4 regions of the Streptomyces tyrfis genome follow, and region 2 is predicted to be linked to each of the others. Evidence: riboswitches for the same ligand, from Rfam matches in the RefSeq annotation. Region 2 holds a riboswitch; each other region holds the start of a gene.
The links. Region 2 has a riboswitch for cyclic di-AMP ahead of WA762_RS05735 (M23 family metallopeptidase). Riboswitches for the same ligand answer to the same signal wherever they lie in the genome.

Region 1 (7,707 bases), on a different contig from region 2:
TTCGAGGCGGTGACCAGCGCCGTTCCCTTCCGGGAGCAGAACATCCCCGTCTACGGCATGTATCCGTTCACGGTGAACCGGGACATGCTCAAGCGCATGCACGGCACCGACGAGCACATCGGCGTCGAGGCCCTGCGCCGCGGCACCGAGACCGTGTACCACCTGCTCGCCGGACTGCGCACCGACGGCTGATCCTGACCTGACCTGACCTGACCTGACCTGACCTGACCCGGACCGCCGCGCGGGCGTACTTGGCCGCTGCGCCCGCGCGGCGGTCCCGGCGGGGGCCGGGCGTCCGGCGCTCGATCCGTCCGCGGCGTCCGACGGGCCGGAGCGGGCGACGGGCCCGGTGGGCGGGATCGGACAACCGGCCGGTCGGCGGGGCCGGTCAGTCCACCCTGACCCAGTCGAGGGTGCGCTCGACCGCCCGCCGCCAGTTCTCGTACCCCTCGGCGCGCCGCCCCTCGTCCCACTGCGGCTCCCAGCGCATCGACTCCTGCCAGTGCCCCCGCAACTCGCCCACGTCGCGCCAGAACCCGGTGGCCAGACCCGCCGCGTACGCCGCTCCCAGCGCGGTCGTCTCGGTGACGACCGGGCGGCTGACGGGCACGCCGAGGACGTCCGCCTGGATCTGCATGCACAGCTCGTTGGCGGTGACCCCGCCGTCGACCTTGAGCACGTCGAGGTGGACACCGGAGTCCCGCTCCATCGCCTCGACCACGTCACGTGTCTGATAGCAGATGGACTCCAGCGTGGCCCGGGCCAGATGGGCGTTGGTGTGGTAGCGGGCCAGCCCGACGATCGCGCCGCGCGCGTCCGAGCGCCAGTACGGCGCGAAGAGCCCCGAGAACGCGGGTACGAAGTACACGCCTCCGCTGTCCTCGACGGTACGGGCGAGCCATTCGCTCTCCGCCGCACTGCTGATGATCTTCATCTGGTCCCGCAGCCACTGCACGGCGGACCCCGTGACCGCGATGGAGCCCTCCAGGGCGTAGACCGCGGGAGTCTTCCCGAACTGGTACGCGACGGTGGTGAGCAGGCCGTGCCAGGACCGGACCGGTTCCGTGCCGGTGTTGAGGACGAGGAAGTTGCCCGTGCCGTACGTGTTCTTCGCCTCGCCCGGCTCGAAGCACACCTGCCCCACGGTCGCCGCGTGCTGGTCGCCGAGCACCCCGGTCACCGGGATCGCGGCGCGCAACGGCCGCGAGGTGCAGGCGCACCCGTACGCGTCCGGGTCCGAGGACGGGTTGATGACCGGCAGCATCCTGCGGGGGATGCCGAAGATGTCCAGCAGCTCGTCGTCCCAGTCGAGGGTCTCCAGGTTCATCAGCATGGTCCGGCTCGCGTTGGTCACGTCGGTGGCGTGGATGCCGCCCTCGGGACCGCCGGTGAGATTCCACAGCACCCAGGAATCCGTGGTCCCGAACACCGCGTGCCCGCGCTCCGCGGCGGCGCGGACGCCCTCGACGTGATCGAGGATCCACTTGATCTTGCCGCCGGAGAAATAGGTGGCCGGGGGCAGCCCCGACTTGCGCCGGATCACCTCGCCGTGCCCGTCGTTCTCCAGCGCCCGCGCGATGGAGTCGGTGCGGGTGTCCTGCCACACGATCGCGTTGCAGTACGGGCGGCCGTTGCGGGGGTCCCAGACGACGGTGGTCTCGCGCTGGTTGGTGATGCCGACGGCGTCCAGGTCCGAGGCGCTCAGCCCCCCGGAGCGGAGCGCGTTCTGCATCACGGAGTTGGTGCGCTCCCAGATCTCGACCGGGTCGTGCTCCACCCAGCCGGGGCGGGGCAGGATCTGCTCGTGCTCCAACTGGTGCTTGGCCACCTCGTTCCCGTCATGATCGAAGATCATGAAGCGGCTGCTGGTGGTGCCCTGGTCCACCGCCCCGATGAAGTCCGCCATGGTGTGTCGCCTCTCCTGAATCCGCGGCCGGTGCCGGCCCCTCGGGCCCGCGTCCGGCGCGGGAACCGGTCGTCACCTCTCCGGTGGTGCGGGGATCCGGCCCTCCGGCTCCGGCTCCGCCGCGGGGATGAAACGGCCGACGAGGTGCGTGTAGAGGAGGGCGCCGAGCGGGCCGCCCACGAGCGGACCCACGATCGGCACCCAGAAGTAGAGATTCCCGTACTGGTCCCGCCACGCCCCTCCATAACCCGTCAGAAAACTTGCCAGCCGGGGCCCGAGGTCGCGTGCGGGATTGATCGCGTAACCGGCGTTGGTTCCGAAAGCCATGCCGATGGCCACCACGACGAGACCCACGACGAACGGGCCCATATTGGCGCCCGGCGCCGTATTGAGAAGATCCGTGACCGCGAAGATCAGCAATACCAGAATGGCCGTCCCGATGATCTGGTCCCGGAACGCTCCCCATTCGGTGACGGGTAGTTCGATATTTCCGTTGGCGGGCAGGGTCGAGAAGACGGCCTGCGTCTTGACGGTGTGCCCGGGATCCACCCGGGCCAGTGCCTCGGTGTAATTCCAGCGCACCACGAGGGCGCCGACGAAGGCGCCCGCGAGCTGAGCGAGGGAATAGGGGACGACCTTTCGCCAGGGGAATCCCTTGAACGCCGCGAGCGAGACCGTCACGGCGGGATTGAGGTGGGCGCCGCTCAGCCTGCCCGCCACATAGACGCCCAGGGTGACCCCGAGGCCCCAGGCCCAGGCGATGCTGTCGTGGTTTCCCAGCCCGCCGCGGGGGTCGGTGAGCGCTCCGCCGGCCGCGACCTGGGCCACGACGCCACAGCCGAAGAGGATGAGGACCATCGTGCCGGTGAATTCCGCCGCGAGTTCCCCGAGCAATCCCGACAACCTGCGCCGCTCCATGGGGATCTCGCTTCCTGTCAGATCACGACCTTTGGCGGCATTGATCCAGAAACGAGCGTAGGCGCGCGGATGCGGCTCCGCACGCCGTGCGGAGCAGTCGCGTGACGCCGGCCGGCCGGGCCGCGACGGCCCGACCGTCCCGGCGGGGCGGTGGCGCGCTGGGCCCGGCGATGACGTTCCCGCTGGTCATCGCGCCGCCGGCCGGGCTGCGACCGACGGGCGGCCCGCATGGGCGCGACGGTCGAGAGGGCCGCCGCCCGGGCCGGGCCGTGCACCCGGGCGGCGCAACGGGGCGACCGCTCCCGGGCCGGGCGGGTGCCCCGGGAGCGTGGGTGAGGACTGGACGGCGGCCGCATCGGCGTCCGCTCCCAGGGGGGGGTGAATGTCCGGTTTTGAGCATATTTATGGTGAATTACATTTTTGGTCAGTAAAGGCGCTTTAGGTGCGTGCTGCGGCATTTGAGGGTGATACGAAAAGTCCCTTTTGTCGCCACGTGGCGTGAGTCACGAAAAGGCCAGCCGGATGACCCGGTCCGGAGCCCGGACCCTTTCTGGGCAAGGAAAGTTGGCCCCGCCGTGTGAGGTGGATTACTGCGAATTCCATGAATTGATCTTGCGGATCAATTGTGATCAATAAATAGGGACTTGTTTCGTTCTGCTTTCCTCGCCTACGGTCACGGTCAATCCGGACGGAACGCCGAATCCTGCCGCCGTCCGAGAAACCGACCCACTCACGTACGGCAGGAGCGGGGGAACCAGGTAGGCCGCCGGTCCGGTATCCGGAACGGCTCGGGGTGAAGTCGCATTCGTGCGGCCAGACATCTCCAGTCTGAACCCGACAGCTCACCTCGCAGGCGACGGAGAGGAATTCGTCATGACCGCAACGGGTACGTACCGTCGCCGCTCGACCATTTCGCTGAACCGCCGCCTCGTCGCCGCGGCGACGGGCGGAGTCGCCCTGGTGCTTCCGCTGATCGGAGCCGGATTCGCCTCGGCCGCCCCGGCGCAGGCCGCCGAGAAGACCTCGGTGTCGGCCGTCTCCACGGTCGGAACCGCGTCCGCGCCGAAGGGCGCGGCCGTCACGCATTCCGTGATCGCCGGAGACAGCCTCTCCACGATCGCGCGGGACTACTCCCTCGAGGGCGGCTGGCAGAAGCTGTACCAGGACAACCGGGAGGTCATCGGCGCGAACCCCGCCCTGATCCACCCGGGCATGAAGCTGACCGTCGGCGCCCAGGCCGGCTCCAAGGGCCCCGCCGGAATCTCCGCCGCCCCGGTCGCCGCCGTCAAGACCGCCCCCGTCGCCTACACGAACGACCTGGACGGCTGGATCAGGGAAGCGCTCGCCATCATGTCCGAGCACGGCATTCCCGGCAGCTACGACGGCATCCACCGCAACATCATGCGCGAGTCCTCGGGCAACCCCCGGGCCATCAACAACTGGGACTCGAACGCCGCCGCCGGCATCCCGTCCAAGGGCCTCCTCCAGGTCATCGACCCGACGTTCCGCGCCTACCACGTGCCCGGCACCGCGCTCGACAGCTACGACCCGGTCGCCAACATCACCGCGGCCTGCAACTACGCCGCCGACCGGTACGGCTCGATCGACAACGTGTTCGGCGCGTACTGACGCACCCCCGGCCCGGCCCCGCGCCGGCCCCGGAACCGACGGGACGCGCCCCTTCGGAGAGCCGCACGGCTCCCCGGAGGGGCGCGTCCCGTCATGGCGCACCCGCCCCGTCGCGCCGCCCGCCCCCGCCCGCACCCGGACGGGGGCGCGCCTCGTGCGGCGTGCCTCATTCCTGGGCGCGCTCCGCCGGGCGCTGCGGCCGGCCGCCGAGCGGCGGTCTGGGAACCTTCGCCGCCGCGCCCTCCCGGACGGACCGCACCGCCGCCTCGTGCAGACGCCGGCTGTCCTCCTCGGAGCAGCAGGGCACCGGGCTGCCCGACATGGTGAACCAGTCGATCGCGCCCGTGTACTGCACCGTCACCTGGGCCGTGTCGTCCGCCCAGGTCGTATGCACGGTCAGGTCCCCGGTCAGGACCCCGACCTCGTCCGTGAGCACGCCGCCGTGCCCGGAGAAAACACCACGAGTCGTCCATGACGCCCAAGCCATGCATCCAGGCTGGCACCTGATCGGAGGATCCGCGACCCGCGGAACGGCCCACGACCGCCGGGCACTCGACGCCCCGGGTGCCGTCGCCCGTCCGGAATCCGGAACGGGCGGAACTTTCCCCGCGGGGCCGGCTGCGGTTCCCGTACTCCCGGACACCCCGCGACTAGAAGCCCGAAGAAGCTCAAACCGTCGAAACGGATCACCGGGACAACGAATTCCGAAGGTAAACGGCTCTTGACCTATGGAACTCGTCAAGATTGCATGTTCGCGCCGGGAGTGAAGAGAACACACGCCACGTCCTCGTCTGGAGGCGATACCGCTCCCGTGCTCGTACATCACACCTGTTGATCGGAAACGCACGATGACCGAAACGCTCAGCGCTCCCCAGGCGCTCGCGCCGGCGACCGGCCCCACCCCGCAGAAGCTCAAGCGTTCCATCGGCGTCGTGGGCGGGACACTGCTCACGCTGTCGTGCGTGACGCCCGCCTCGACCCTCTTCGTGGTCGTGCCGGACCTGTTCTCCACCCTCGGCACGTACACCGCGCTCACCATCGCCGTCGGCTCGCTGCTCTGCATCGCGGTCGCCTTCTGCTACTCGGAGCTGGGCACCCTCATCCCGAGCGCCGGCGGCGAGTACGCGATGGTGTCGACCATGGCGGGCCGACTGGCCGGATGGCTCGTCTTCGTGCTGTCGCTGCTGGTCGTGATGATCGTGCCGCCGGTCATCGCCATGGGGACGGCCGACTACCTCGCCCCCGTCGTGCACATCCCGGCTCCTCTCGCGGGCGCGGGCGTCATGCTGCTCGCCACCCTCGCCGGGCTGCTGGACCTGCGGGCCAACGCCTGGATCACGGGGATCTTCCTGGTCCTCGAAGTGGTCGCGGCGGCCGTCGTCGCCGTCCTCGGCTTCGCCCACTCCGAGCGCGGGGCCTCCGCCCTGGTGCACGGCCAGGTCGCCGCGCCGGACGGCACGGTCTCCACCGTCACCACGATGATGGTGGTCTCGGGGCTCGCGATCGCGCTCTTCATCACCCAGGGCTTCTCCACGGCCGTCTACCTCTCGGAGGAGCTGGAGGACCCGCGCCGCAACGTGGCCCGCACGGTGCTCGCCACCCTGGCCATCTCCTCGGCGGTCATCCTGGTGCCCGTCGTCGCCATCACACTCGGCGCCCCGGACCTGGCGGCGCTCACCTCGGGCGATCTCAACACCATGGTCGCCGCCTGGTCCAACTCGGCCGTCGGCACCTTCGTCAGCCTCTGCGTCGCCCTCGCCATCATCAACGCGGGCATCGTCATGGTCATCCAGAACTCGCGGGTGCTGTTCGCCTCCGCCCGTGACAAGGCGTGGCCCGGCCCGGTCAACGACGCGCTGTCCCGGCTGGGCCGGTTCGGCTCCCCGTGGGTCGCCACCCTCCTCGTCGGCGTCCCCGGCGCGGCGCTCTGCTTCGTCAACCTCGACACCCTGTACGGCGTCACCGGCGTCTCGGTCACCGGGATGTACCTGCTGGTCGCTGTGGCCGCGCTGCTCTGCCGACGCGGCACGCACCGCGAGGTCCCGGCCTGGCGCATGCCGCTGTGGCCGGCCGTCCCTGTGCTGCTCATCGTCGTGCTCGCGTACATCCTGACCCAGCAGGAGGTCGAGTACCTGCTGTGGACCGGCGGCATCACCGCGGTCGCCACGCTCTACTGGGCGCTGTACCTGCGACCCCGGCCCGAGACCCGCTGGCTGGTCAGCATTCCGGAGGACACCCACGTCTGACCGCGCGGGCCGCGAACGCCGAGGCCGCCGCCGCCCCGCCAGGAACATTCCGGGCGGGGCGGCGGCGCGTCGGCCGGCGGCGGGGCCGCCGCCCGTGGGGCGCGGACCGCGGGGGCGCCGGTCCGGGCGCGGCTCGGCCCGGACCGGCGCCCCCGCGGAGTGCGGGACGGACTCAGAAGGTCACGTCCGAGCAGGCGTAGAAGGCGTTGCCGGTGTCGGCGATCGTCCAGACGCCGAGGATGAGGTGCTTGCCCGTCTTCTGCGGCAGCACTCCGGAGTGGCTCACCGTGGAGCCCGGCAGACGGCCGCCGAACGGCACGGTCAGGAACGGCTGCGGCTCCAGGTCGGCCCGGGTGAGCGGCTTGGTCGGGTCGTAGCCGTCCTTGGTGATGTAGTAGCGGAAGTCGGTCGTGGCGTGCCGGGCCTCGATCTGCCACCGGAAGGTGTAGTCCTGCCCGCCGGTGACCTTCGTCGCCGGCCAGTTGCCGCCGCGCGGGTCGTCGAGCTCGGAGAAGCGTCCGATGCCGCCGGCGCAGATCGTGCCGTCGACCGGACCCCGGGCGGGGAAGCCCTTCGGCCCCTCGACGCTCGGCGGCTCCCACTGGATCTGGCCGCAGTTGCGCACGGTGCCGTTGCCGCAGAGCTGCTGACGGCTGATGGGGGAGTCGGTGTACCCGTGGCTCTGGGCGGTGCCGGAGGTGGCGAGGAGGGAGATGCCGGCGATGCCGAGCCCGAGCAGTAACGAGGTGATCCTTCTGCGCATGCTTCGCTCCTGGGGGAGGTGTGGGGGCGCTGCGGGACGGGCGGAGGAGGCGGCGCCCCTCCGCGACGGGTCGTGCCTTCGAACCGGCGTCGTACGGTCCGGCCTCCGGCCGGGCGCCGCCGGCTCGACGACGCGACTTAGGTCTAGACCAAGTTCGAGACTAGCCAGGGGCGGCTGGTCATGTCCATACCAGAATCACGTGCCGCCGCCCGGCGTCGCGCCTCCTCGTGGGCCGGGCACGCGAG
Region 2 (7,707 bases):
TCCCCACTCCGCGTATCCGGCGGAGAGCACGACGAGCCCTTGGACACCGTGCTCGCCGCAGTCGGCCACGGCCTCCGGGACCCGTTCGGCGGGGACGGCGACGACCGCGAGGTCCACCGGCTCACCGATCTCGCCGACGGATCGGTGGGCGGGGACGCCGTCGATGGTGCCCTGGTCGGCGGCGAAGGAGCGGTTCACGGCATAGGTGCGGCCGGTGAACCCGGCCCCGAGGATGTTGCGCAGGACCGTGCGGCCGACCCCGCCGGGCGTGCGGCCCGCTCCGATGACGGCGACGGAACCGGGGGCCAGCAGCCGTTGCACGGAGCGCGCCTCGGCCCGCTGTTCACGGCCGAGCTGGACGGCGAGGGACTCGGCCGTCGGTTCGAGGTCCAGGGTGAGATGGACGGAGCCGTCCTCGAAACTCCGCCGCTGGGTGAAGCCGGCGTCCCGGAACACCTTGATCATCTTGGTGTTCGCGGGGAGCACCTCGGCGACGAAACGGCGGATGCCGCGCTCACGGGCCACGGCGGCGATGTGTTCCAGCAGCGCCGACGCCACTCCCCTGCCCTGGTGCGCGTCCTGCACGAGGAAGGCGACCTCGGCCTCGTCCGCGGGCGCGGAGGCGGGCCGGCCGCGCCCGTCGATCCGGTCGTAGCGCACGGTCGCGATGAACTCGCCGCCGACGGTGACCGCGAGCCCCACCCGGTCGACGTAGTCGTGATGGGTGAAGCGGTGCACATCCCTGGCGGACAGCCGCGGATACGGGGCGAAGAAACGGAAGTACTTCGACTCGTCGGAGACCTGCTCGTAGAAGCTGACCAGGCGTTCGGCGTCGTCCGTGGTGATCGGCCTGATCCGCGCGGTCGCTCCGTCGCGGAGAACCACGTCTGCTTCCCAGTGATCGGGGTAGGCGTGATGCGGACTCGACTCCGACGAAGACTGCATGGGCACAGACTACGGCTCGCCCACCGGTCGCGTACGTGCCGGGGCCGGGGCAGTCTGAGGGAGGCCGAACGGCGTTGCGGCACTGGTCATGGGTGCGGCGCGGACCGGCCCGAGCACCGCGCACCACATGAGAGAATGGTCTAGACAACTATTGACCCATGAAGGGCAGAACCAATGGCTGAGCGCCGTGTCAACGTCGGCTGGGCCGAGGGCCTGCACGCCCGCCCCGCTTCCATATTCGTCCGTGCCGCCACGGCGTCGGGTGTCCCCGTGACGGTCTCCAAGGCCGACGGCAGCCCGGTGAACGCCGCTTCCATGCTCGCGGTGCTCGGTCTCGGCGCGCGGGGCGGCGAGGAGATCGTGCTCGCGTCCGACGCCGAGGACGCCGAGACCGCTCTGGACCGCCTGGCGAAGCTGGTCGCCGAGGGCCTCGACGAGCTCCCGGAAACCGTCTGATCCGGTTCGCAGGAACCGCCCGGTCCGGCCTGGACCGGATCGACTCCGTCCCACTCGGCCCAGCCCGTTTCGATTCGGTCCACTTCGGTTCAGTCTGATTCGGTTTGGACTGCTTCGGTTCCGCCCGATTCCATTCGGTCCGGTCCGACGAAAGGGCCGCGGAATCTCCAGCCACCGGGGAACTCCCGGAAGCAGCCCTGGAGCCGCGGCCCTTCACCATGTCCGGCACGGCCCTTCACCATGTCCGGCACGCCGCGGACGAGCGGTACGACTCCGGACGGAACGGCGCTTCGCCGGGCGGAAGACGCGGCGGCCGCCCCGGCCCGGACATGCGAAGGCCCCGGCACGGTGCTGCCGGGGCCTTCGGGCGGTTGCGGGCGGAACGCCGGTCAGACCGCGACGCCGTGAGCGCGCAGATACGCGACGGGGTCGATGTCGGAGCCGTAGGCGGGAGTGGTCCGGGCCTCGAAGTGCAGGTGCGGGCCGGTGGAGTTGCCGGTCGAGCCGGACAGCCCGATCTGCTGACCCGCCAGGACGCTCTGCCCGACCCGGACGCCGATCGAGGAGAGGTGCCCGTACTGCGTGTACGTGCCGTCCGTCATCCGGAGCACGATGTTGTTGCCGTACGCGCCGCCCCAGCCGGCCTCGACGACCGTACCGGAGCCGATGGCGACGACGGAGCTGCCGGAAGCCGCGTGGAAGTCGATGCCCGAGTGGCTTCCGGAGGACCAGAGCGAACCGCTGGACTTGTACCCGGTGGTGACGTAGGAGCCCGCCACCGGAAGCCGGAAGGCGCCCAGGCGGGCGCGCTCGGCGGAGCGGGCGGCCCGCGCCTCGGCGGCGCGCTTCTCCTCGGCCCGGGCCTTCGCCCTGGCCGCGGCGCGCTTCTCGGCCTCGGCCTTTCGCTGGGCCGCCGCCTTCGCCTCGGCGACGTCGGCCTGGTGCTGCTGAGCCGCGGCCTGGGCGTCGATCCGGTCGGCGATGACGTCCTCGATGGCGATGACCTGGTTCAGTCCGGTCTCGTCGACGGCGGGGGCCTCTGTCTCCGCGGCCAGAGCCGGAGAGGCGACGCCTCCGACGACGCCGGTGGCGGCCAGGGCCGCGACCCCGGCGATCTTCGCACCGGTGCACGTCAGCCGGTTCGGGGCACGATGCTTCCCGGTGGCACGGGTGAACGCCATGAAGTGGCTGGTCCTTTCCTTCCTTCTCGCCTACCGGGTTAGCTGACGGGTTCGGAGCAGGAAGGTCTCCTACGGGCGTCCCGGCCTCATGAAGACCCGGACGTCCGATTCACCCCAGGGACTGCGTGGGTCCCCGGCTCCCTCGGGCGTATGCCCGGCGGGGACTCGGCGATGGCTGTCCGGTGCGTCGCGGTCGCGACGTACGAGGGGCGAACAGCCTGGTAGACGCTATGCGCCTGTCTGTTCGTTCGCCAAACGCACAAGCCGTTTTGTAGCGCATGCCACAGGGCGTACGGGCAACCCCGCCGCCGGAACGGATCTCGGGGAAGGCCCGGCGAGACATCGCCCACAGGGCTCCCCCTCACATCCGCGCGGCGGGTGCCGCCCCGCGCCCGGCGCACGTCGAGGAGGCCTTTTCCCGTACCTCGGGGCCGGGACGGCATCCGCCCGCACGCGGACGAGGCCGGGCGCCCGCTTCCCCGCCCCGTCGCCCGCACCGGGGCCGCGGGAGCACGGGGCGAGCCCCGCCCCCGGGCGCGCCCGGGCGCCGCCGTCAGCCGGTGACCACCGACACCTCACCGATGCCCAGCGCCCGCACCGGCTCCTGGATCCGGGACGCGTCCCCGACGAGGATCGTCACCAGCCGGTCGACCGGGAAGGCGTTGACCACGGCCGCGGTCGCCTCGACCGTGCCGGCCTCCGCGAGCCGGGCGTACAGGTGGGCCTGGTAGTCGTCCGGAAGATGCTGCTCCACCTGGTCGGCGAGGGTGCTGGCGACCGAGGCCGCCATCTCGAACTTCAACGGTGCGACGCCCACGAGGTTCTGCACCGCGGTCTCGCGCTCCTCGTCGGTGAGCCCCTCGGCCGCCAGCGTCCGCAGGACCGTCCACAGGTCCGACAACGCCGGTCCGGTCGACTCGGTGTCCACCGATCCGCTGATCGCGAGCATGGCCGCACCGGTCGCCCCGGTGGCGGAGTCCGGGGCCGAGGAACGCATGACCTGGGCGAAGGCCCGGACACCGTAGGTGTAGCCCTTCTCCTCGCGCAGCACCCGGTCCAGCCGCGAGGTGAGCGTGCCGCCCAGGCAGTACGTGCCCAGCACCTGGGCCGGCCACACGCTGTCGTGCCGGTCGGCCCCGATCCGGCCGATCAGCATCTGCGTCTGCACCGCGCCCGGACGGTCCACGACGACCACGCGACCGGTGTCGTCGGCCGTGATCGGCGGGGCCGGACGCGGCTCGGCGGTGTCGCCGGACCAGTCCCCGAGCGTCTCGGCGAGCAGGGCCTCCAGATCGATGCCGGTCAGGTCGCCGACGACCACGGCGGTCGCCGCGGACGGACGGACATGGGCGTCGAAGAAGGCGCGCACCGCCGCCGAGTCGATCCGCTCCACCGTCTCCTCGGTGCCCTGACGCGGTCGCGACATCCGCGAGGTGGCGGGGAAGAGCTCCTTGGAGAGCTGCTTGGCGGCGCGCCGGGCCGGGTTGGCCTGCTCGTGCGGGATCTCGTCGAGCCGGTTGCGCACCAGCCGCTCGATCTCGCTCTCGGCGAAGGCGGGGGCCCGCAGCGCCTCGGCCACCAGCCCGAGCGCCTTGGCCAGCCGGGAGGCCGGGACCTCCAGGGACACCCGGACGCCGGAGTGGTCGGCGTGCGCGTCGAGCGTGGCGCCGCAGCGCTCCAGCTCGGCGGCGAACTCCTCGGCGGTGTGCTTGTCGGTGCCCTCGGACAGGGCCCGCGCCATGATCGTGGCCACGCCGTCCAGGCCCTCGGGCTCGGCGTCCAGCGGGGCGTCGACGACGATCTCGACCGCCACCACCTGCTGGCCCGGGCGGTGGCAGCGCAGCACCGTGAGCCCGTTGGGCAGCGAACCGCGCTCCGGCGCGGGGAAGGCCCAGGGGCGGGCGACGCCGGCGGCCGGGCGGGGGTGGAACTGCATCGATACTCCAGTCGCGGCGTCGGTCACTTGCCCGCTCCTTCGTGCGCGTCGGTGTCGTCGGCGTCGGTCTCGTCGGCGTCCGCGCCGTCCGCGGACTCGGCCGGTTCCACCGGCTCGTAGACCAGCACCGCCCGGTTGTCGGGACGCAACCGGGCCTTGGCGACCGCCTGGACCTCCTCCGCCGTCACGTCGAGCACCCGCCGCACGGCCGTCAGGGCCAGCTGCGGGTCGCCGAACAGCACGGCGTACCGGCAGAGTTCGTCGGCGCGGCCCGCGACCGTACCGAGCCGGTCCAGCCACTCGCGCTCCAACTGCGCCTGCGCGCGTTCCATTTCCTCCGGCGTCGGCCCCTCGGCGGCGAACCGGGCCAGCTCCTCGTCGACCGCCGTCTCGATCTGCGGCACCTCCACGCCGCCGGACGTCTTGACGTCCAGCCAGCCCAGCGACGGGGCGCCCGCCAGCCGCAGCAGCCCGAACCCCGCCGCCACGGCCGTGCGGTCGCGGCGGACCAGGCGGTTGTGCAGGCGCGACGACTCGCCGCCGCCGAGCACGGTCAACGCGAGGTCCGCCGCGTCGCACTCACGGGTGCCGTCGTGCGGCAGCCGGTAGGCGGCCATCAGGGCCCGCGCCGGGACCTCCTCGCGCACCTCCTCCCGCAGCTGCTCCCCGATGACCTCGGGCAGCGCGCCGTCGCGCGGCGGCTGCTTGCCGTCGTGGGACGGGATGGAGCCGAAGTACTTCTCGATCCAGGCGAGCGTCTGCTCGGAGTCGATGTCGCCGACGACCGACAGCACCGCGTTGTTCGGCGCGTAGTACGTGCGGAAGAAGGCGCGGGCGTCCTCCAGCGTCGCGGCGTCCAGATCCGCCATCGAGCCGATCGGAGTGTGGTGGTACGGGTGGCCCTCCGGGTAGGCGAGCGCCGTCAGCCGTTCGAACGCCGTGCCGTACGGGACGTTGTCGTAGCGCTGGCGCCGCTCGTTCTTGACGACGTCGCGCTGGTTCTCCATCGACTCCTCGTCGAGCGCGGAGAGCAGGGAGCCCATCCGGTCCGCCTCCAGCCAGAGGGCCAGCTCCAGCTGATGCGCGGGCATCGTCTCGAAGTAGTTGGTGCGCTCGAAGCTGGTGGTCCCGTTGAGCGAACCGCCGGCGCCCTGCACCAGCTCGAAGTGCCCGTTCCCCTTGACCTGGGCGGAGCCCTGGAACATCAGGTGCTCGAAGAGGTGCGCCAGGCCGGTGCGCCCCTCGACCTCGTGGCGTGATCCGACGTCGTACCAGAGGCAGACCGCGGCGACCGGGGTCAGATGGTCCTCCGAGAGCACCACGCGCAGGCCGTTGGCCAGGCGGTGCTCGGTCGCTGTCAAGCCGCCGGAACCGGCCTGGGCTGTGGCCGTGTGACCCATGGGCATGTACGTCCCTTCGATCGCGTTACTGGTTTTGCTGCGAGACCTGCCACTGTAAGCAAGCGCACAGGCACCTGACGAAGTTCCCATACCGCGGAAGTTCGCGTGAAAGAGGGGCGCACCACCCGGCGCGCGCTCTCCGGACCGGTCCGGGGGTACCGTCGGACGGGTCCGGGGACCGCGCTAGGGACGGGGCGAGGTCGGTGATGTCAGTGCGGCGGTCCACAATGGTCCGCGACAGAACCTGAGGTTGCCCGAACAGAATCCGTGAAGGAGTCGCAGCAGCGATGGCCCGCCGCAGCACGAAGACCCCGCCGCCGGACGACTTCGAGGAGAACATCCTCGACATCGACGTCGTCGACGAAATGCAGGGCTCCTTCCTCGAGTACGCGTACTCGGTCATCTACTCGCGGGCCCTGCCCGACGCCCGTGACGGCCTGAAGCCGGTGCACCGCCGCATCGTGTACCAGATGAACGAGATGGGACTGCGCCCCGACCGCGGTTTCGTGAAGTGCGCGCGCGTCGTCGGCGAGGTCATGGGCAAGCTCCACCCGCACGGCGACGCGTCGATCTACGACGCGCTGGTCCGTCTGGCGCAGCCGTTCTCCATGCGGCTCCCCCTGGTCGACAGCCACGGCAACTTCGGCTCGCTCGGCAACGACGACCCGCCGGCCGCCATGCGGTACACCGAGTGCCGGATGGCCGACGCGACGTCCCTGATGACGGAGTCGATCGACGAGGACACCGTCGATTTCCAGGCGAACTACGACGGTCAGGAGCAGGAGCCCTCCGTGCTCCCGGCCGCGTACCCGAACCTCCTGGTCAACGGGGCGTCCGGGATCGCGGTCGGCATGGCGACCAACATGCCGCCGCACAACCTGGGCGAGGTCGTCGCCGCCGCCCGCCATCTGATCAAGCATCCGGGCGCGGACCTGGAGACCCTGATGCGGTTCATCCCCGGACCCGACCTGCCGACCGGCGGCCGGATCGTGGGCCTGGGCGGCATCAAGGACGCGTACGCCGGCGGCCGCGGGACGTTCAAGATCCGTGCCACCGTCTCCGTGGAGAACGTCACGCCCCGTCGCAAGGGCCTGGTGGTCACCGAACTGCCCTTCGCGGTGGGTCCGGAGAAGGTGATCGCCAAGATCAAGGACCTGGTCGGGTCGAAGAAGCTCCAGGGCATCGCGGACGTGAAGGACCTGACCGACCGCGAGCACGGGCTGCGTCTGGTCATCGAGGTGAAGAACGGCTTCGTGCCCGAGGCGGTGCTGGAGCAGCTCTACAAGCTGACCCCGATGGAGGACTCCTTCGGGATCAACAACGTGGCGCTGGTCGACGGGCAGCCGCTCACGCTCGGCCTCAAGGAGCTGCTGGAGGTCTACCTCGACCACCGCTTCGACGTGGTGCGCCGGCGCAGCGAGTTCCGCCGGGGCAAGCGCCGCGACCGGCTGCACCTGGTCGAGGGCCTGCTGGTCGCGCTGCTCGACATCGACGAGGTCATCCGGCTCATCCGCTCCAGCGACAACTCGGCGCAGGCCAAGGAGCGGCTCATCCAGCGCTTCTCGCTGAGCGAGATCCAGACGCAGTACATCCTGGACACTCCGCTGCGCCGGCTGACCAAGTTCGACCGGATCGAGCTGGAGAGCGAGCGGGACCGGCTCAACAAGGAGATCGACGCGCTGACCACGATCCTCGAGTCGGACACCGCGCTGCGCAAGCTCGTCTCGTCGGAACTGGCGACGGTCGCCAAGAAGTTCGGCACCGAGCGGCGCACGGTGCTGCTGGAGTC
Region 3 (7,707 bases), on a different contig from region 2:
AGCTGCCGAACTCGCCCCCCTCGATGATGAAGGTCTCGGGTGTGCTCACGGTGTACATCATTCCGGCGCGCGTGTAGCGTGCGGCCGCGTCCGGCACCGCGAAGGCGACGGGCCGGGTGGTCCGGGCGTCGAGGGTGACCGTGGTGGGACCGGTCACCGAGAACTGCGGGTTGTTGATCAGGTCGATGCCCTTGGCCGGGGCAGCGGGGTCGACCAGCATGTCGGCGGCGAGACTGTAGGTGCCTCGCGGCAGTCGGACCGTGGCGGAGCCCGACGACAGGTCCGGGAAGAACCGACGGCCCGCGGCGGACCCGCTGTAGCCCTTCAGGTCGGCCTGCCAGTTGGCACTGGCCGCACCGTCCCGTCCGAGGGTGTTGAAGGTGACCTCGTACGACTCGGCCTCGCGCTCCACCGATGCCGCGGTGCGCACGCTCCGGCCGCCTCCGGTCGCGACGACCGTGACCGAGTACGAGCCGTCGACCGTGCCGCCGAGCCGGGTGTCGGCCGTCAGGTCCACGGCGGCGGTGCCGCCCGCCGGGACCGTGATCCGCTGTGCCCCGAGGGTGAAGAACCCGGCCGGGGCGGGCTTCTCGTCCCCGCCGGTGGGTGCCTCCAGCGACAGGTCCAGCGTCACGTCGGTGGTGCCGCTGTTCCGGTACTTGACCTGCTTGCCGACGGGTGTGTCGTCGGTGTGGGGCCACTGCTGGGTGCCCAGGGCGACCGAGGCCGGTTCGGAGACGAGCGTCTGGTCGATCGCCTTGTCGACGGCGAGCCGGCCCGCCCCCTGCTGGAAGACCGAGTGGGAGCCGCCCTTGGCCGAGCCCGTCAGGACCGCCTTGATCTGTGCGCCCGTCCAGGTGGGGTTCTTCTGCTTGAGGATCGCCGCGGCGCCCGCGACGTGCGGGGTCGCCATCGACGTGCCGCTCATGCCGACGTATCCGGGAGGGTTCTGGTCCGGGATGCCGCTCGCCGCCGCCGCCGTGATCTCCACGCCCGGTGCGGTGATGTCGGGCTTGACGGCGCCGTCCCCGGTGCGGGGCCCGACGCTGGAGAAGTCGGCGATCAGGTCGTCGTCGTCGACGGCGCCGACCGTCAGCGCCGCGTCGGCGCTGCCGGGGGACGCGACCGTGCCCCGGCCCGGCCCGCTGTTGCCCGCGGCCACCGCGAACAGGACGCCCTTCTCCGCGGAGAGCTTGTCGACCTGGGCCTCCAGAGGGTCGATCCCCGGGGTGTCGGGGCTGCCCAGGCTCATGTTGACGATGTCGGCCCCCTGGGCGACGGCCCAGTCGACCCCCGCCAGGATGCTGGAGTCGTCACCGTTGCCCTGATCGTCCAGCACCTTGGCGCTGATCAACCGGGCCCCGGGCGCCACGCCCTTGAACCGGGCGTCCTTGGCCCCCGTACCGGCGGCGACGGAGGCCACGTGCGTGCCGTGCCCGACCCGGTCCCGGGCGTCCGGGGAGCCGCTGAAGTTCCGTTCCGCCACCACCCGGCCCGCCAGGTCCGGGTGGGTGGCGTCGATTCCGGTGTCCACGACGGCGATCTTCACACCGGTGCCGTCGTAGGAGCGGGCCCAGGCCGCCGGAGCGCCGATCTGGCCGGTGCTGTGGTCGAGCGACGCCTTCCGTACGCCGTCCAGCCAGATTCGCGCGATGCCGGAGGCCTTGGCCGCCGAACCGTCGCTCCGCCGACGGGTCAGCGCGTCCCACAGGGAACCCGCGCTGTCGGTGGTGCTGGTGACGGCGTCGGCGTCGAGGGCCGACAGGGTCCGGCGGACGGTGGTGCCGTCGGAGGAACGCACCTCGGCGCGGGCGGAACCGGCCGCCGACCCCCGGTAGCCGACGATCACCTTGAGGCCGGCCCGGTTGGCCTTGAGGCTCTCCGGTTCGGCGAGTCCGGTGACGTCGAACAGCCGCTGGTCCAGCGTGCCGTCGGCGATCAGCCGCCGGGCATCACGCGGCACCGCATAGGTGCGGCCGTCGTAGGTCCAGGTGAAGAAGGGCATGTCCTGTCTGCCCTTCGCCCGCTGGATACCGCCGACCCGGCCGCGGGAGTCCACGAGAACCTGGTCACCGGTTATCAGGGTGACGGTGCGCACGGCCTTGCCGACCGCCCCCGTGCCCTTGACGGCGCTCGGGACCGCCGGGTCCGGGCCGCTGGTCCCCGCCGATGCCGGGCCGGTCATGCCCGCCGTCAGGACGACGGCGGCCGCAGCCACGACGGCATACGCCTGTTTTGATCGTTTACGCAAGATTGCCCCTGCTCAGGAGTGAATCGGGCGGGCGAGGGCCCGGCCCGGACGGGGTGCTCTCGAAGTCTCGTGCGACCCCCGGGGCTTGAAGTATTCCGGGGGCGCTCGGAGGCACTCAATGATCGTTGTGTAACAACGCTCCACCACGTATGGCCAGCCCGGGCAGTACTGGTGACGGCTCGTCAGATTCTTCTTCGGGCGGCACTTCCTGCCGACGCGCCGGTCGCGTCGGGACGGCCGGACGCGTTGAGCACGGACCCGAGACGACCCGGGGAATCCGACTGCGCACAGAACCCCCGAGCTGCCGGAATCGCAGTACGACCCCGCACGCGTGCGACCCACGCGGGACGGAACGGGAAGCGTCACGGACGCGTCGAACGCGTTGGGATCTCCGCGGGCGAAGGGCCGCGCGCTGGTTCGTCGGGTGAGTTCCCGTGCCGGGCGCCCAGGACTGCCCGCTCGACCCGCCTCGTCACCGCGCCCTCCGGCCACACCTTCGTCGACCGCCTCGGCCAGTCGCCCACGACTCGCCAACTGCGTGAGCCCGCCCGCTCGCCGCGGCGGAAGCCGGGAGCTGGAGCCGTGGAAGGTCCGGCTCTACGACGCGCACCCCACGCTTCCCGCCGCCAACGGCGCGCCGGGCGTCGCCCTCGCCGCATGATCCGGGCATGCCGACGCCGACGTCACCGAGCGGGGTGCACGTCCGCCCGCGCCCCGGTGACCTCCGCGTCGCCTCGGACCACCCGACTGCTCCACTCGGCTTCAGCGAGGGCGAAGCAGCCTGATGCTCAAGCCATCGTGACGGACTGTGAGACATCCGCCCTCAGCGAACGGCAAAACTCTCCGACCTGGGCGTTTCAGCGGATCACCAGGACGTACCCCCATCATGATCTTCTGTACGTCCTGTACATTTCTTACAGGCGCTGACGCGGTCCCGACACGGGCCCGCGCAGGCCCTCGACGAGAGGCAGCCCATGTCGTTCCGCCCCGCCGCCCGATACGCACTGCCCGAGTTCACCGAGCGCACGGCTCATGGAACCCGCACCTTCGACCCGTACTCCAAGCTGCTGTCCGAGCGAATCGTCCTCCTCGGCACCGAACTCGACGACACCGCGGCCGGTGACCTGATCGCGCAGCTCATCCATCTGGAATACGCCGCACCGGACCTGCCGGTCTCGCTCTACATCAACTCCCCCGGGGGTTCGTTCGCGGCCATGACCGCCGTCCACGACACGATGGAGTTCCTCGCCTGCGAGGTGGAGACGTACTGCCTGGGCCAGGCAGGGGCCTGCGCCGCCGTCCTGCTGGCCGCGGGCGCCCCGGGCCGGCGGCATATGCTGCCCGGGGCCCGGGTGATCCTGCGTCAGCCCGCCCTCGCCGAGCCGGTACGAGGACGCCCGTCGGATCTGGAGAACGAGGCGGCGGAGCTGGAACGGGTCCGCCGGACGCTCGTCGCGCTGCTGGCCCGTCACACGGGCCGCGACGGCGCGCGTGTCGCCGGTGACATCGAGCGCGATCTCGTCCTCGATGCGCCGGGCGCGCTGGCGTACGGCCTGGCGGACCACGTCCTGGCGAGCCGGAAGACGTCGCTCCGGCCGTCCGGTCCGAAGTGAGCGACTGATGCGCACGCCCGAGACGCCTCCGCTTCCGGCTCTGACCCGCGCCGAGGGCGAGTTCATCGACCGCTACCTCGAAGTCGTCGATCAGCTGGGCCGGATCAATCCGGTGCACGGCGGCGACACCTACGGCGCGCTGCGCGCCGCGCAGGCACTGGCCGCGCATGCGGGCGCGCTGCGGGACGCCCTGACGCTCATGCACGAGCGCGGCGAGGCGCGGCTCCACGCCGGCACCCTCGCCCGGGCGCTGCGCGTGCTGGACGGGGAGCGGCGGTGCGGGCGGATCGCCCTGCCGCCCGTTCCGGGGAGTTGAGCACGCGTCCGGTCGCCGTCGCCGCCGCCGGAGAACCGGCCGCCTCCCCACACGACACGCCCGACGATCAAACCGATTTTCCTACTCTTTCAGCGTAGAAAACACCGTTTGCAGGCAAAATTCCAACTTGCGGTTTTCGGATGATAGGTGCACGAGATACGCCCTTACGTGCCTGATGCACACCGGGCGCACACGCGCAACCGGGTGCTCGAAAACGTCAGCTCCACTCGAACAGGTCAGTCGTGAGGACTCTCACATATCGTCGTTTCAGCTCGGAAATACGACTGTCGGTGAGTCAAGATCCCTGGGACGACAAGCCCCCGCCACCGCGGCGGGGCGGTCCGGGCGGACGCCGAGTCCTGCCGCCGCCCGGATGACTGGTCGACGGAAGTGGATCGGCAGGAGTGGAGGACCCGAGCACAACGGGTCGACCGGTTCACGGTCGGCCCTCGGGGTGAAGCCGCCGAGCGCGGCCGGGCAACTTCGCCAGCCCGAACCCGACAGGTCATCCTTCACAGGCGGCTGACGAAGGGTTGCGCATGACTGCGCAGGTTCATGTCCCGTCTCTGCTCGCCCGGGCCGGTACGGCCTCGGTTCTGACTCTGGCCGCCGTCGGGGGCACCATGCTCGCCCCGGGCGCCGCCACGGAGGCCCAGGCGGCCGCTCCATCGCTGAAGGCGCTCAACATCGCGGCGTCGAAGAAGGGGGCGCCGTACCGGTGGGGGGCGAGCGGCCCCTACCGGTTCGACTGCTCCGGCCTGACGGTCTATTCGTTCAAGAAGGCCGGCAAGAAGCTCCCCCGCACCGCCCAGCAGCAGTACAACAAGACCCGCCATGTCTCGGCCCGGCACCGGCAGCGCGGTGACCTGGTCTTCTTCCACTACGGTCGCAGCGTCTACCACGTGGGGATCTACGCCGGGCACAACAAGATCTGGCACTCGCCGAGGACCGGCGCGGTCGTCCGCCTGGAGAAGATCTGGTCGAAGAGCGTCTACTACGGCCGCGTCCGCTGACGCCTCGCCCTCCGGCGGCCGGGTCCTCCGGCCTCCTCCGGCACGCCGGAGGGCCCCGCACGGCGCCGCACCGGCACCGGGGAGGCGGCCCGTCCGGTAAGACCTGGCCGGCCGGGCGAAACGTTCAGCTCCGCGCGGAGCCGCCGCACGGCAGGTCGATCCACACCGTCTTGCCGCCGTCGGCGGTGGGGGTGACGTGGAGTCGGCCGCCGCGCTCCTCGGCCAGCTTCCGGATGATCACCATGCCTCGCCCGTTGTCCTGCTGGACGGCCACGGGCAGCCGTCGGGGCAGGCGCGGGTGGCTGTCCGTCACTCCGAGGCGCAGCAGCTCCTCCCGTTCCAGCCTCAGCTCCACGGTGAAGGTGGGCGACTGGCCGAGGGTGTGCTGGACGGCGTTGGTCGCGAGCTCCGAGACGATCAGCCGGACGGCGTCGGCGAGGCCGTCGTCCGCGGTCAGGCCCCATTCGGTGAGCACTCGGAACGTGTGTCTGCGGGCCGCCGGGACCGAGACCGGCTCGCTCGGCAGAGTGATGCTTGCTTCCTGATGGTCTGCCACGGCGAGCCACCCCTTTCCCACCCGGACCGGCACGTTCCCGGTCCTGGTTCCGCTTCGCGTCAGATTGCCACTGATCGCACCCGCTGTGACGCCGATCCCACAAGATATGCATATATCTGTCGCTCGATGCGGTGAACGCGGCCGCGCGAAACCGCACGCGCGCGCCGCACCGACCGCCCGGCGCGAGAGGGAGGGAGCCCGCGCATCCGGCGCGGACCCGTGGTACGACGCCGCGAGCCCGGGGAGAAGGTCCGGAGCCCGCGTCACGCCTCGGGACCGACCCGCCGGAAGACCGCGCGGACAGTCGGCCGACACCAGTCGGCGATCAACCGCGTCAGGGCCGGGCGGCGGGATGCGGCCGACCGAGGTGAACCGGCTGCTGGACACGTACGGCGTGGCCGGCGCGGGGCCGCGCACGCTCCTGGCCGGTCCGCCCGAGGAGGTCGTCACGTCGGACTTCTCCGCTCGGCACGAACCGCGCCGGCGGCGGAGCAGCCGCAGCACGGGGCTGAACGAGTGCGTGGAGACCGGCCCGTCCGGTGCCGGCCGGCTGTCCGCCCCGGACTCCAGGTGCGTGTCCGGTCCGCCGCCGCGGTTCGCCGCGGCGGCGGACCGGGCCTCGTTCGTCTCCGGTCCGTGCCGCGCTCCGGTCAGCTGACCGGAGCGGTCCGCCGCACGGTCTCCACCGCCGCGTCGACCTGCTCGTCCGTCAGATCGGCGCGCGCGGTCAGCCGCAGCCGGGAGACTCCGTCGGGCACCGACGGCGGACGGAAGCACCCTACGGCGATCCCCGCTTCACGGCAGTCGGCCGCCCAGCGGGCCGCCGCGTCCGCCGAAGGGGCCCGTACCGAGACCACCGCCGAGTCCGGGCGCACCGCCGTCAGACCGGCCGCGGTGAGCCGCTCGAAGAGCCCGGCGGCGACCGCGCGGACCCGGGCGGCGCGCCCCGGCTCCCGGGCGAGCACGCGCAGGGCGGCGAGGGCCGCGCCGACGGCGGCCGGGGCCAGGCCGGTGTCGAAGATGAACGTCCGGGCCGTGTTGACGAGGTGCTCGATCACCCGGGCGGGGCCGAGGACCACCCCGCCCTGGCTTCCCAGGGACTTGGAGAGGGTGAGCGTGGCGACCACGCCCTCGTCGCCGGCGAGCCCCGCGACGGCGAGCGAGCCCCGGCCGCCCTCCCCCAGCACACCCAGGCCGTGTGCGTCGTCGACGAGCAGCGCCGCCCCCTCCGCCCGGCACACTCGGGCCAGGGGGGTCAGCGGTGCGGCGTCGCCGTCGACCGAGAAGACCGAGTCGGTGACCACGAGGGCCCGCCCTTCGCGGGTCCGCAGGGCCTTGCGCACGGCGTCGGGATCGGCGTGCGGGACGACGAGGGTCTCGGCCCGGGACAACCGGCAGCCGTCGATGATCGACGCGTGGTTGCCCGCGTCGGACACGATCAGCGAGCCCCGGCCGGTGAGCGCGGTGAGGGCGGCCAGGTTCGCGGCGTACCCCGACGACAGCACCAGCGCTGCCTCGAACCCGCAGAACGCGGCCAGTTCGTGTTCGAGTTCGGCGTGCAGGGCGGTGGTGCCGGTGACGAGCCGCGAGCCGGTCGCACCGCCGCCCCAGCGGCGCGCGGCGTCGGCCGCCGCCGCGGTGACCTCGGGGTGCCGGGTCAGCCCCAGATAGTCGTTGCTCGCGAGGTCCAGCAGCTCGGCCGCGGCGGGGCGGGGGCGGAGCGTCCGGACGAGTCCGGCGTCCGCGCGGCGGCGTGCCGCGTCGTCGATCCAGTCGAACGGGGCGTAGGACATGGGCGGTCCTTTTGTAGGCAGTTCACAGACCCTAACCGCGGGCGCAGCAGGGCATGGTGTGGCAATACACACACCATTCACAGGGTCTGTTGTCCGGTTCCTCCTTGGCTGCGGGGTGCGCCATGGGCCAGGATCAACGCCATGGACCTCCTGAACACGCTGGTG
Region 4 (7,707 bases), on a different contig from region 2:
GACCGCTGCGGAAGAGCCTTCCGTGCCGCACCCGCCGACCGTCCATGGTGGGCAGGCCGCCCACGTCGCGGAAGTTGCGGACGCCCGCCAGTTCGGGCTCCGTCGACGGGATCTGCGGCAGCTGCTGCGTCACAGTGACTCCTGGAGGGTCCGGCCGTCGGCACGAGTCGCCGACAAGGCCACTCCCGCGACGATACGACATGGGTTTCTCATCGGTTCATCAGGCAACCAGTTCATCGTCGCCCTGTCGATACCCGCGCCAGGCCCGTGCCGCCCGGCCGGACGGAACGCCCGGGCCCGCTCCTGACGCCCCGTCCGGCCGGCCGTGGTTCCGGGGCGTGCCGGGAGCCGGATCCGGACCGTTTCCCCGACGGAAAGGGGCGGTGAAGAAATCGATCTTTATCGTGCGCATTCCGAGAGTGCGGAATTCGCGGGCCGGGTGGTGACCGGATTCCGCCGCCGTCTCTCATCCGGCTCCGGTTCGACCCGTCATGAGATGCGAGGTGTTTGCGGGAGGCGAAGGGGGTGCTGTTCGCCCGCGCATGTGATCGACGGACTTCAAAAGGATCTCGGTCGCGGCTTCACGGGCCCGGACCGGCCGGGGCCCCCAGGATTCGCCGACGTTTATGAGGGCCGGCCGGGCGGAGTTTGCGCAGGTCCCGGCACGCGACACCTGTCAAATGTCCATATTGAGGTGATTTGTTGGCCTGTGTGTGCATTGTTTCGTGGGCTGGATTCGCGCTCGTGAGCGGGATCATATCCGTGACCGTGCGTGCCGGTGGGGCGGTCCGTCATTCCCGACGGGATAAGGGAAATTCAAGATCCTGAGCCACGCAGTGTGACCGTAATTCCTCGATGAATTCCCGCCGCCGATTCCTTCTCCGGAATCGGCGGCTTGTTCTCGTCGTCCCGGCTCGCCTACGGTCACCGTCAATCCGGTCGGAACGCCTAATCCTGCCGCCGGTCGGATATCGCACCCGTCGACGCGTGGCAGGAGCGGGGGAACCAGGTAGGCCGCCGACCGAAGAGATCCGGTCGGCTCGGGGTGAAGCCGTGCGAGGCACGGCCGGGCATCTCCAGCCCGAACCCGACAGCTCACCTCGCAGGCGCCGGAGAGGAAGCGCACCATGCCCATCTCGGGTAACCACCGTCGTACCAAGTCCAGCGTCATCGCCCGGGGCGTCGCCGCCGCGGGCGTCGGCGCCGCCGTGATCGCCCTGCCGCTGTTCGGAGCGGCCGGCGCCCACGCCGCCACCCCGGCCTCGGCCCCCGCCGCCGCGCACACCGTCCCGGCCCAGCGGGCCGCGGAGAAGCCGGCCGCCATCACGTACTCCGTCGTCGCCGGCGACTACCTGTCCAAGATCGCCGCCGAGCACGGCGTCGAGGGCGGCTGGCAGAAGCTGTACCAGGACAACCGCGAGGTCATCGGGGACGACCCGAGCCTGATCCACCCCGGAGCGAAGCTGACGCTCGGCGCCCAGGGCTCCTCCCACTCCGCGCCCGCCGGCGGCGGCGCGGGCGCCGCCCTGCCGTCGAAGGCGCTCTCCGCGCCGTCGGTGGCCGCCGCGGCCAAGGCCGCGACCGCCTCCGCCCCGGCAGCCCGGAGCAACGCCTCCGGCTACGTCCACCCGGTCCCCGGCAACCACACCACCGGATACCGGGCCTCCGGATCCAACTGGTCCAGCGGCAGCCACACCGGAATCGACTTCCCCGTCTTCACCGGCACCAGCGTGAAGGCCATCACCTCCGGCACCGTCGTCACCGCCGGCTGGGGCGGCGCGTACGGCAACCAGGTCGTCATCAAGCACCCCGACGGCCGCTACTCGCAGTACGGCCACCTGTCCTCGATCTCCGTCTCGGCCGGCCAGTCCGTGACCGCCGGTCAGCAGATCGGCCTCTCCGGCTCCACCGGCAACGCCACCGGACCGCACCTCCACTTCGAGGTCCGCACCGGACCGGCGTACGGCTCGGACATCGACCCGATCGCCTACCTCGCCGCGCACGGCGTCTACGTCTGAGCCGAACGGCCGGACGGCGGGCGGGCCCGGGCACGACCCGGGCCATGCGAAGGGGCGGTGCGCTGCGGCGCACCGCCCCTCTCCGTTATTCCCGGCGTCGCGGCCCTCGTCGGGTGGTCTATCTCACCACCCGTCAACCCCTTATTACGGTCGCGTAGGTCACATTCGTCGGTGCAGGATAAGCGGTTGTGGCAGACGATTCGAGAAAAACACAACGTGGCGTCATCGACCGACAAGGCGCCATCGGGTCGTACGCGGCGATCGGCGACAGCTTCACCGAAGGAGTCGGAGACCCCGGCCCGGACGGGACCTACGTCGGCTGGGCGGACCGATTCGCGGTACTTCTCGCGGACCAGCTTCCGGACCCCGACGAGGCGACGGGCGCCCAGGGCCCCACGCACGCGGACTTCCGGTACGCCAACCTCGCCGTACGCGGCCGCCTCCTCGACCAGATCGTCGCGGAGCAGGTGCCGCGCGCCAAGGACCTGGCCCCCGACCTGGTGACCTTCTGCGCGGGCGGCAACGACATCATCCGGCCCGGCACCGACCCGGACGACGTGGCCGAGCGCTTCGAGCGCGCGGTCGCCGAACTGACCGAGTCGGTCGGCGTGGTCATGGTCACCACCGGTTTCGACACCCGGGGCATTCCCGTGCTGCGTCATCTGCGCGGCAAGATCGCCACCTACACCGCCCATGTGCGCGCCATCGCCGACCGCTACGGCTGCCCCGTCCTCGACCTGTGGTCGCTGCGGTCCGTCCAGGACCGGCGCGCCTGGGACGACGACCGGCTCCACCTGTCGCCCGAGGGGCACACCAGGGTCGCGCTGCGGGCCGCCCAGGTCCTCGGGATCGAGGTGCCCGTCGACCCCGACCAGCCGTGGCCCCCGCAGGCCCCGCGCGGCACGTTCGAGGTCCGCCGCGACGACATCCACTGGGCGCGCGAACACCTGGTGCCGTGGATCGGACGGCGACTGCGCGGCGAGTCCTCGGGCGACCACGTCGAGGCGAAGCGGCCCGACCTCCTGCCCCTCTGAGCCGAGCCCCGGCGGACGGCGCCACCCGTGCCCGAGCCCGGCCCCGGGCGTCCGGCGTCACGACGGCCCCGGCCCCGTCCGCCGGCCGGCCAGGGGCAGGACCGTCGCTCCGACCGGCCCGGCGGACGACGACGGCGGGGCCGCCGGTATCCGTTCCAGCACCCCGCCCGCGAACACGTCGTACAGCGGCAGCGTCTCCAGATGCACATAGCCGATATGGCAGTCGCACACCGCCAGCGGGCAGGCACGCGGGCGCAGCGCGTCCCGGTAGCTCCCGTCGTAGAGGTTGCCGAGCTCGGACCTGACGAAGTGGCAGCGCCGCACCGTGCCGTCGCCGTCGACCGAGATCACCGACTCGCCGGTCCGGCAGGGCAGCCCGGCCGACCGGTGCGGATGGCGGCTGTACGGGAAGAGCGGGTCCAGCTCCGTCCAGCGGTCCGCCTCCTCGTCCGTGTAGGTGTGCCCCTCCGCGGCGTTCACCCACAGATAGACCTCGTCGGGCAGCGCGGCGCGCAGCCGCCGCGCCTCGCCGAGATGCTCGTCGAGCCCGACCACGCCGACGCTGTGGCGGACGCCGAGCGCGGACAGCTCCCGGCACTTCGCCAGGAACCGCTCGTACGGCGTCTGCCCCGGGTGGTAGGTGCACCAGAGCGCGATCTTCTCCCGCCCGGCGTCCCCGGCCCCGGCCAGCCAGCCGGTACGGCCGCTGAGATTGGTCTGGATCGCGACCCGGCCGACGTGCGGCATCCCCGCCAGCTCCACCAGGGCCCGCCGGTACCAGGACCGGACCAGCCCCTCGCCCCACGGCGTGAACAGCACCGAGATCCGGTCGTCGCCGGACCGCGCCGCGACCCACGCGGTGAACCGCTCCAGCGCGGCCCGGTCGGCACGCAGCTGCTCCCGGCTGTCCCGCCGCTTGGCGAACGGACAGTACGGGCAGTCGTAGTCGCAGGACGCGAGCGGACCGCGGTAGAGGATGGTCAGGTCCATGGAGGCGCTCACTTCAGTTCGTACGCGGCCATCGCTGACCGCACGGCCGGGGAGAACAGCTCGGGGCCCAGCGCGTCCGAGTGCGCCAGGCCCTCGGGGGAGAGCCGCAGCAGACCGGCCGCCCCGGCCGCCGCGTCCAGCCAGCCACGCTCCTCGAAACGGGCCAGCTCGGCGGGGAAGTCCTCGGCGGGGAGGCTGCCGAACCGCTCCCGGTACCCGTCCAGCGGCATCCCCGCCGCCTGGAGCACCGACTGCAGCAGATGGCGCCGACGCGCCTCGTCGCCATCGACGTACCGCCCGACCTCGGCGCGCGAGAAGTCCTCGGCGGCGGTGTAGCCGTCGATGATCGCCCGGACCTCCCGCGTCTCCACCGCGTAGTCGAAGGAGTAGTGCAGCCGCGAGGTGTACGAACGGGCTCCGCACCCCAGGCCGATCATGCCGTCCGTCTGGCAGGCGTAGTCGTCGGGCCCGTCCGCGCGCGCGGCGTCGGCACGGCGGAACATCCGCATCGACACCTGCTCGTAGCCGTGCGCCAGGAGATGGTCCCGGCCCGCGCGGTACAGCCGCAGCCGCTGCTGGTCCCAGGCGGCGTCGGCCGCGGCCTCGCCGTCCGCGCCCAGCCGCCCCAGACCGGTCAGCGGGCGCACGTACAGCGGGTACAGATACAGCTCCTCCGGCCGCCAGCCCAGCGCGGCGTCCAGCGAGAGCCGCCAGCTTTCCTCGGTCTGCCCGTCGATGCCGTAGATCAGGTCGATGTTCAGGACCGGGACCCGGGCGTCGCGTATTCGGTCCAGGGCCGCCTCCACGTCGGCGCGCCGCTGCGGCCGGACGGCGGCCCGCGCCTCCGCCTCGACGAAGCTCTGCACCCCGATGCTGATCCTGGTCGCGCCCCGGTCGGCGAGAACGGCCAGCCGGTCGGCGGTCGCGGTCGACGGAGACGTCTCGACGGACAGCGGAACGGACCGCAGATCGGCGCCCATCCGCTTCTCCGCGATGTCGCAGAGCCGCTCCAGCTCCGCCGCGGTCAGGAACGTGGGAGTGCCCCCGCCGAACGCCGCCGCGGCGAACCGCACCGGCTCCGCGTCGTCCAGCGCGTCGCGGACGGCGACGGCCTGCCGGTCCAACGCGTCGAGGTACCGGGTCGTCAGCTCGTCCGGAGCGCCGATCCGGGTGAAGAGATTGCAGAAGCCACAGCGGACCTCGCAGAACGGTATGTGGAGATAGAGCGAGAGCGCGTCCCTGCGCTCGCCCGCCCACAGCTCGCGCAGCTCGGGCCGGTCGGGCAGCGGCCGGTACGCCGTCTTGTGCGGGTAGGCGTAGACATAGCTCTGATACGGGCGGACGGCCCGCGCGGCGGTCGTGGTGCGGCTCATGACGCGGAGGCTCCCGGTTCCAGGAAGAAGTGGGCGTACGGCACCGTCCACACCGACTCGTGGCCGATCCGGTGCCCGGTGTAGCCGTCGTCCCCGTACGCCGTGCCGTGGTCGGAGCAGACGACGGCGAAGCAGCGTCGCCGGCTGCTCGCGGCGGCGAAGAGCCGGCCGATGTGCGCGTCGACGTATTCGAGCGCGGCGGCGTGGGTGGCGCGGGAATCGCCGGCCTCCCGCGTGGCCCCCGGGGTGTGGAACCAGTTGGGCTGGTGCAGCGCGGACACGTTGACGAAGAGGAACAGCCGCTGCTCCGACGGGAGCGCGGCCACCACCTCCTCGGCCCGGGCCACCTGCGCCTCGAAGGACGTGGGCGAGGCCACCCCGAACCCGGGCTCCCAGTGGCTCTCCTGGAACAGCCCGGGCAGCACGGACCCCAGCGCCCCCTGCTTGTTGAAGAACCCGACGCCGCCGATGCACACCGTGCGGTACCCCGCCGCGGCGAGGCCCGACGGCAGATCGGGGGTGTCGAAGACGAAGGTGCCCGAGGCGGTGGACTCGCTGCCCGCGAACCGGGCGGCGAACAGCCGCGGGTGCGGCCCCGGGCCGGCCGGGGTCGGCAGGAACCCCGCGAACATCGCCTGGTGGGAGGCGTAGGTGAAGCTGCCCGGCGCGTGCCGCGTCTCCCAGGCGCCGCCCGGGAGGTGGCGGGCCAGATGCGGGATGCGTCCCGCGGCGGCCAGCTCCTGCGCCACGTCGTGGCGCAGCGTGTCGAGGGTCACGAACAGCAGATCGTGACTGCCCACGACCTCGCCCATGTCCGGGTTCTCGCAGACCGCGGCGGGGCGCGCGGCGTCAGTGGGGGACGTCTGCATGGTGGTTCCTTGCTCGGTTCAGTACGGCGGCGACCTGCGCCGCATAGGTGTCCAGGCCCTCGGCTCCGCCGCCGGGGAGCCCGGTCAGCCGCGGCAGCAGGTCGCCGAAGGCGTTGACCTCGCAGACGGCGAAGCGCCGCAGGTCGGACGAGGGCAGCAGATCGACGCCGACGCACAGGGTGTCCGGGAAGCACGCCGCGGCCCGTTCGCACACGGCCAGGGCGTCGGCCCAGCTGCCGCCCGCGGCGGCCACGGCCGAACGGAAGTCGTCGAGGCTCCCGCGCGCGCCGCCGAGGTGGAGGTTGGTCATGGGGGAGCGGCTGGTCCGCACGACGGCATGGGTGGCCCGGCCCGCCACCACCACGACCCGCAGATCCGCCGCCCGGCCGCGCCGGGTCGCCTTGGGCAGCCAGCGCTCGATGTGCAGCCCGTCCGGCGCGAGCGCGTCGACGATCGCGGCGACCTCCCGCTCCGTGGTGCAGCGGCGCACCCGCAGCGAGTTGAAGAGCCGGCCGGCCGCGTCCCGTTCCACCGAGGTGGTGGCCCGCACGCGGCCGGGCCCCGCCGTCTCCACGGCCAGGACCCCCGAGGCCGACGAACCGTGCGCGAGCTTCACGAAGGCCCTGGCCATGCCATGGGCGGCCATCCGCTCGCGCACATCCGCCCAGTCGCGCACCCCGGGGACCTCGGCCCCCGAGGTCGGGGACGCGGGCACCGGGACACCCGCGCCGTCCAGCACCGCGTGGCAGAGCCGCTTGTCGAAGAGGACCGCGATGTCACCGGGGGCGTCGAGCGGCACGGCGCCGGCCTCGGCGGCCGCCCGCGCCACCGACCGCACGGCGGCGGTGAACCGGGCGTACCACAGGGCCGTTCCCTCGACCCTGGTCGGATCGTCGACCGACCTGAGACGCCGCTCCACCTCCGCGTCCTCGCCGGGCGAGTCCACCCGCACGGTCTCGCCCGGCCGGAAGGCGGCCTCGCCGCGCAGGACGTCCAGCCAGGGGACGACCCGCGCGGGCGGCAGCCCGGCGGCGCGCACGGCGTCCTGGAAGAACGTCACCCGGCGGTTGCCGGGCACTCCCACGACGGCGAGACGCGGCGCCGGAGCCGCCGGATCCGGGCTATTCGCTGACGGCGACATAGCGGAACTCGTCCTCTTCCGGATCCCAGTCCTCGACCTCGTCGATGTCCCGGTTCACCCGGTCGGAACCGAGCAGGTCCCCGAGCCGGTCCATCAGGGCCTCGGTGGCGTAGTGGTGGTGCAGGTCCAGCGAGGTCAGATGGGTGAGCGGCTGGCCCGCCAGCAGCGCCTCGACCCCCTCGTCGCCCAGGGTCCCCATCGCGAGGGAGAGCGACTCCAGCCGGGCGACGACCGGGGCGGAGGCGACCGCGGCCGCGATCTCGTCCTGGATCTCGCTGTTCT

Region 1: it holds a riboswitch for cyclic di-AMP, as region 2 does, so the genes downstream of both, WA762_RS14875 (LysM peptidoglycan-binding domain-containing protein) here and WA762_RS05735 (M23 family metallopeptidase) in region 2, are expected to answer to the same signal.
Region 3: it holds a riboswitch for cyclic di-AMP, as region 2 does, so the genes downstream of both, WA762_RS11890 (C40 family peptidase) here and WA762_RS05735 (M23 family metallopeptidase) in region 2, are expected to answer to the same signal.
Region 4: it holds a riboswitch for cyclic di-AMP, as region 2 does, so the genes downstream of both, WA762_RS03825 (M23 family metallopeptidase) here and WA762_RS05735 (M23 family metallopeptidase) in region 2, are expected to answer to the same signal.

What each region holds. Positions count from the first base shown of each region.
Region 1 covers NZ_JBAGJZ010000016.1:63,521-71,227, reverse strand. The annotation lists gene WA762_RS14890 (M20/M25/M40 family metallo-hydrolase) at 1-192, shown strand, start outside; gene glpK (glycerol kinase GlpK) at 389-1,906, opposite strand; gene WA762_RS14880 (MIP/aquaporin family protein) at 1,979-2,824, opposite strand; cyclic di-AMP (ydaO/yuaA leader) riboswitch at 3,537-3,695, shown strand; gene WA762_RS14875 (LysM peptidoglycan-binding domain-containing protein) at 3,698-4,453, shown strand; gene WA762_RS14870 (hypothetical protein) at 4,620-4,940, opposite strand; gene WA762_RS14865 (APC family permease) at 5,302-6,699, shown strand; gene WA762_RS14860 (lytic polysaccharide monooxygenase auxiliary activity family 9 protein) at 6,872-7,462, opposite strand.
Region 2 covers NZ_JBAGJZ010000005.1:106,744-114,450, reverse strand. The annotation lists gene WA762_RS05745 (bifunctional acetate--CoA ligase family protein/GNAT family N-acetyltransferase) at 1-945, opposite strand, end outside; gene WA762_RS05740 (HPr family phosphocarrier protein) at 1,120-1,401, shown strand; gene WA762_RS05735 (M23 family metallopeptidase) at 1,791-2,582, opposite strand; cyclic di-AMP (ydaO/yuaA leader) riboswitch at 2,596-2,763, opposite strand; gene WA762_RS05730 (M16 family metallopeptidase) at 3,136-4,518, opposite strand; gene WA762_RS05725 (M16 family metallopeptidase) at 4,542-5,924, opposite strand; gene WA762_RS05720 (DNA gyrase/topoisomerase IV subunit A) at 6,206-7,707, shown strand, end outside.
Region 3 covers NZ_JBAGJZ010000012.1:69,386-77,092, reverse strand. The annotation lists gene WA762_RS11910 (S8 family peptidase) at 1-2,251, opposite strand, end outside; gene WA762_RS11905 (hypothetical protein) at 2,790-2,912, shown strand; gene WA762_RS11900 (ATP-dependent Clp protease proteolytic subunit) at 3,226-3,864, shown strand; gene WA762_RS11895 (hypothetical protein) at 3,872-4,180, shown strand; cyclic di-AMP (ydaO/yuaA leader) riboswitch at 4,553-4,716, shown strand; gene WA762_RS11890 (C40 family peptidase) at 4,720-5,193, shown strand; gene WA762_RS11885 (ATP-binding protein) at 5,318-5,749, opposite strand; gene WA762_RS11880 (hypothetical protein) at 6,102-6,407, shown strand; gene WA762_RS11875 (8-amino-7-oxononanoate synthase) at 6,400-7,542, opposite strand; gene bioB (biotin synthase BioB) at 7,684-7,707, shown strand, end outside.
Region 4 covers NZ_JBAGJZ010000003.1:140,601-148,307, reverse strand. The annotation lists gene WA762_RS03830 (tyrosine-protein phosphatase) at 1-133, opposite strand, end outside; cyclic di-AMP (ydaO/yuaA leader) riboswitch at 969-1,122, shown strand; gene WA762_RS03825 (M23 family metallopeptidase) at 1,128-2,018, shown strand; gene WA762_RS03820 (SGNH/GDSL hydrolase family protein) at 2,207-3,052, shown strand; gene WA762_RS03815 (STM4011 family radical SAM protein) at 3,110-4,042, opposite strand; gene WA762_RS03810 (STM4012 family radical SAM protein) at 4,051-5,415, opposite strand; gene WA762_RS03805 (STM4013/SEN3800 family hydrolase) at 5,412-6,227, opposite strand; gene WA762_RS03800 (STM4014 family protein) at 6,265-7,425, opposite strand; gene WA762_RS03795 (STM4015 family protein) at 7,406-7,707, opposite strand, start outside.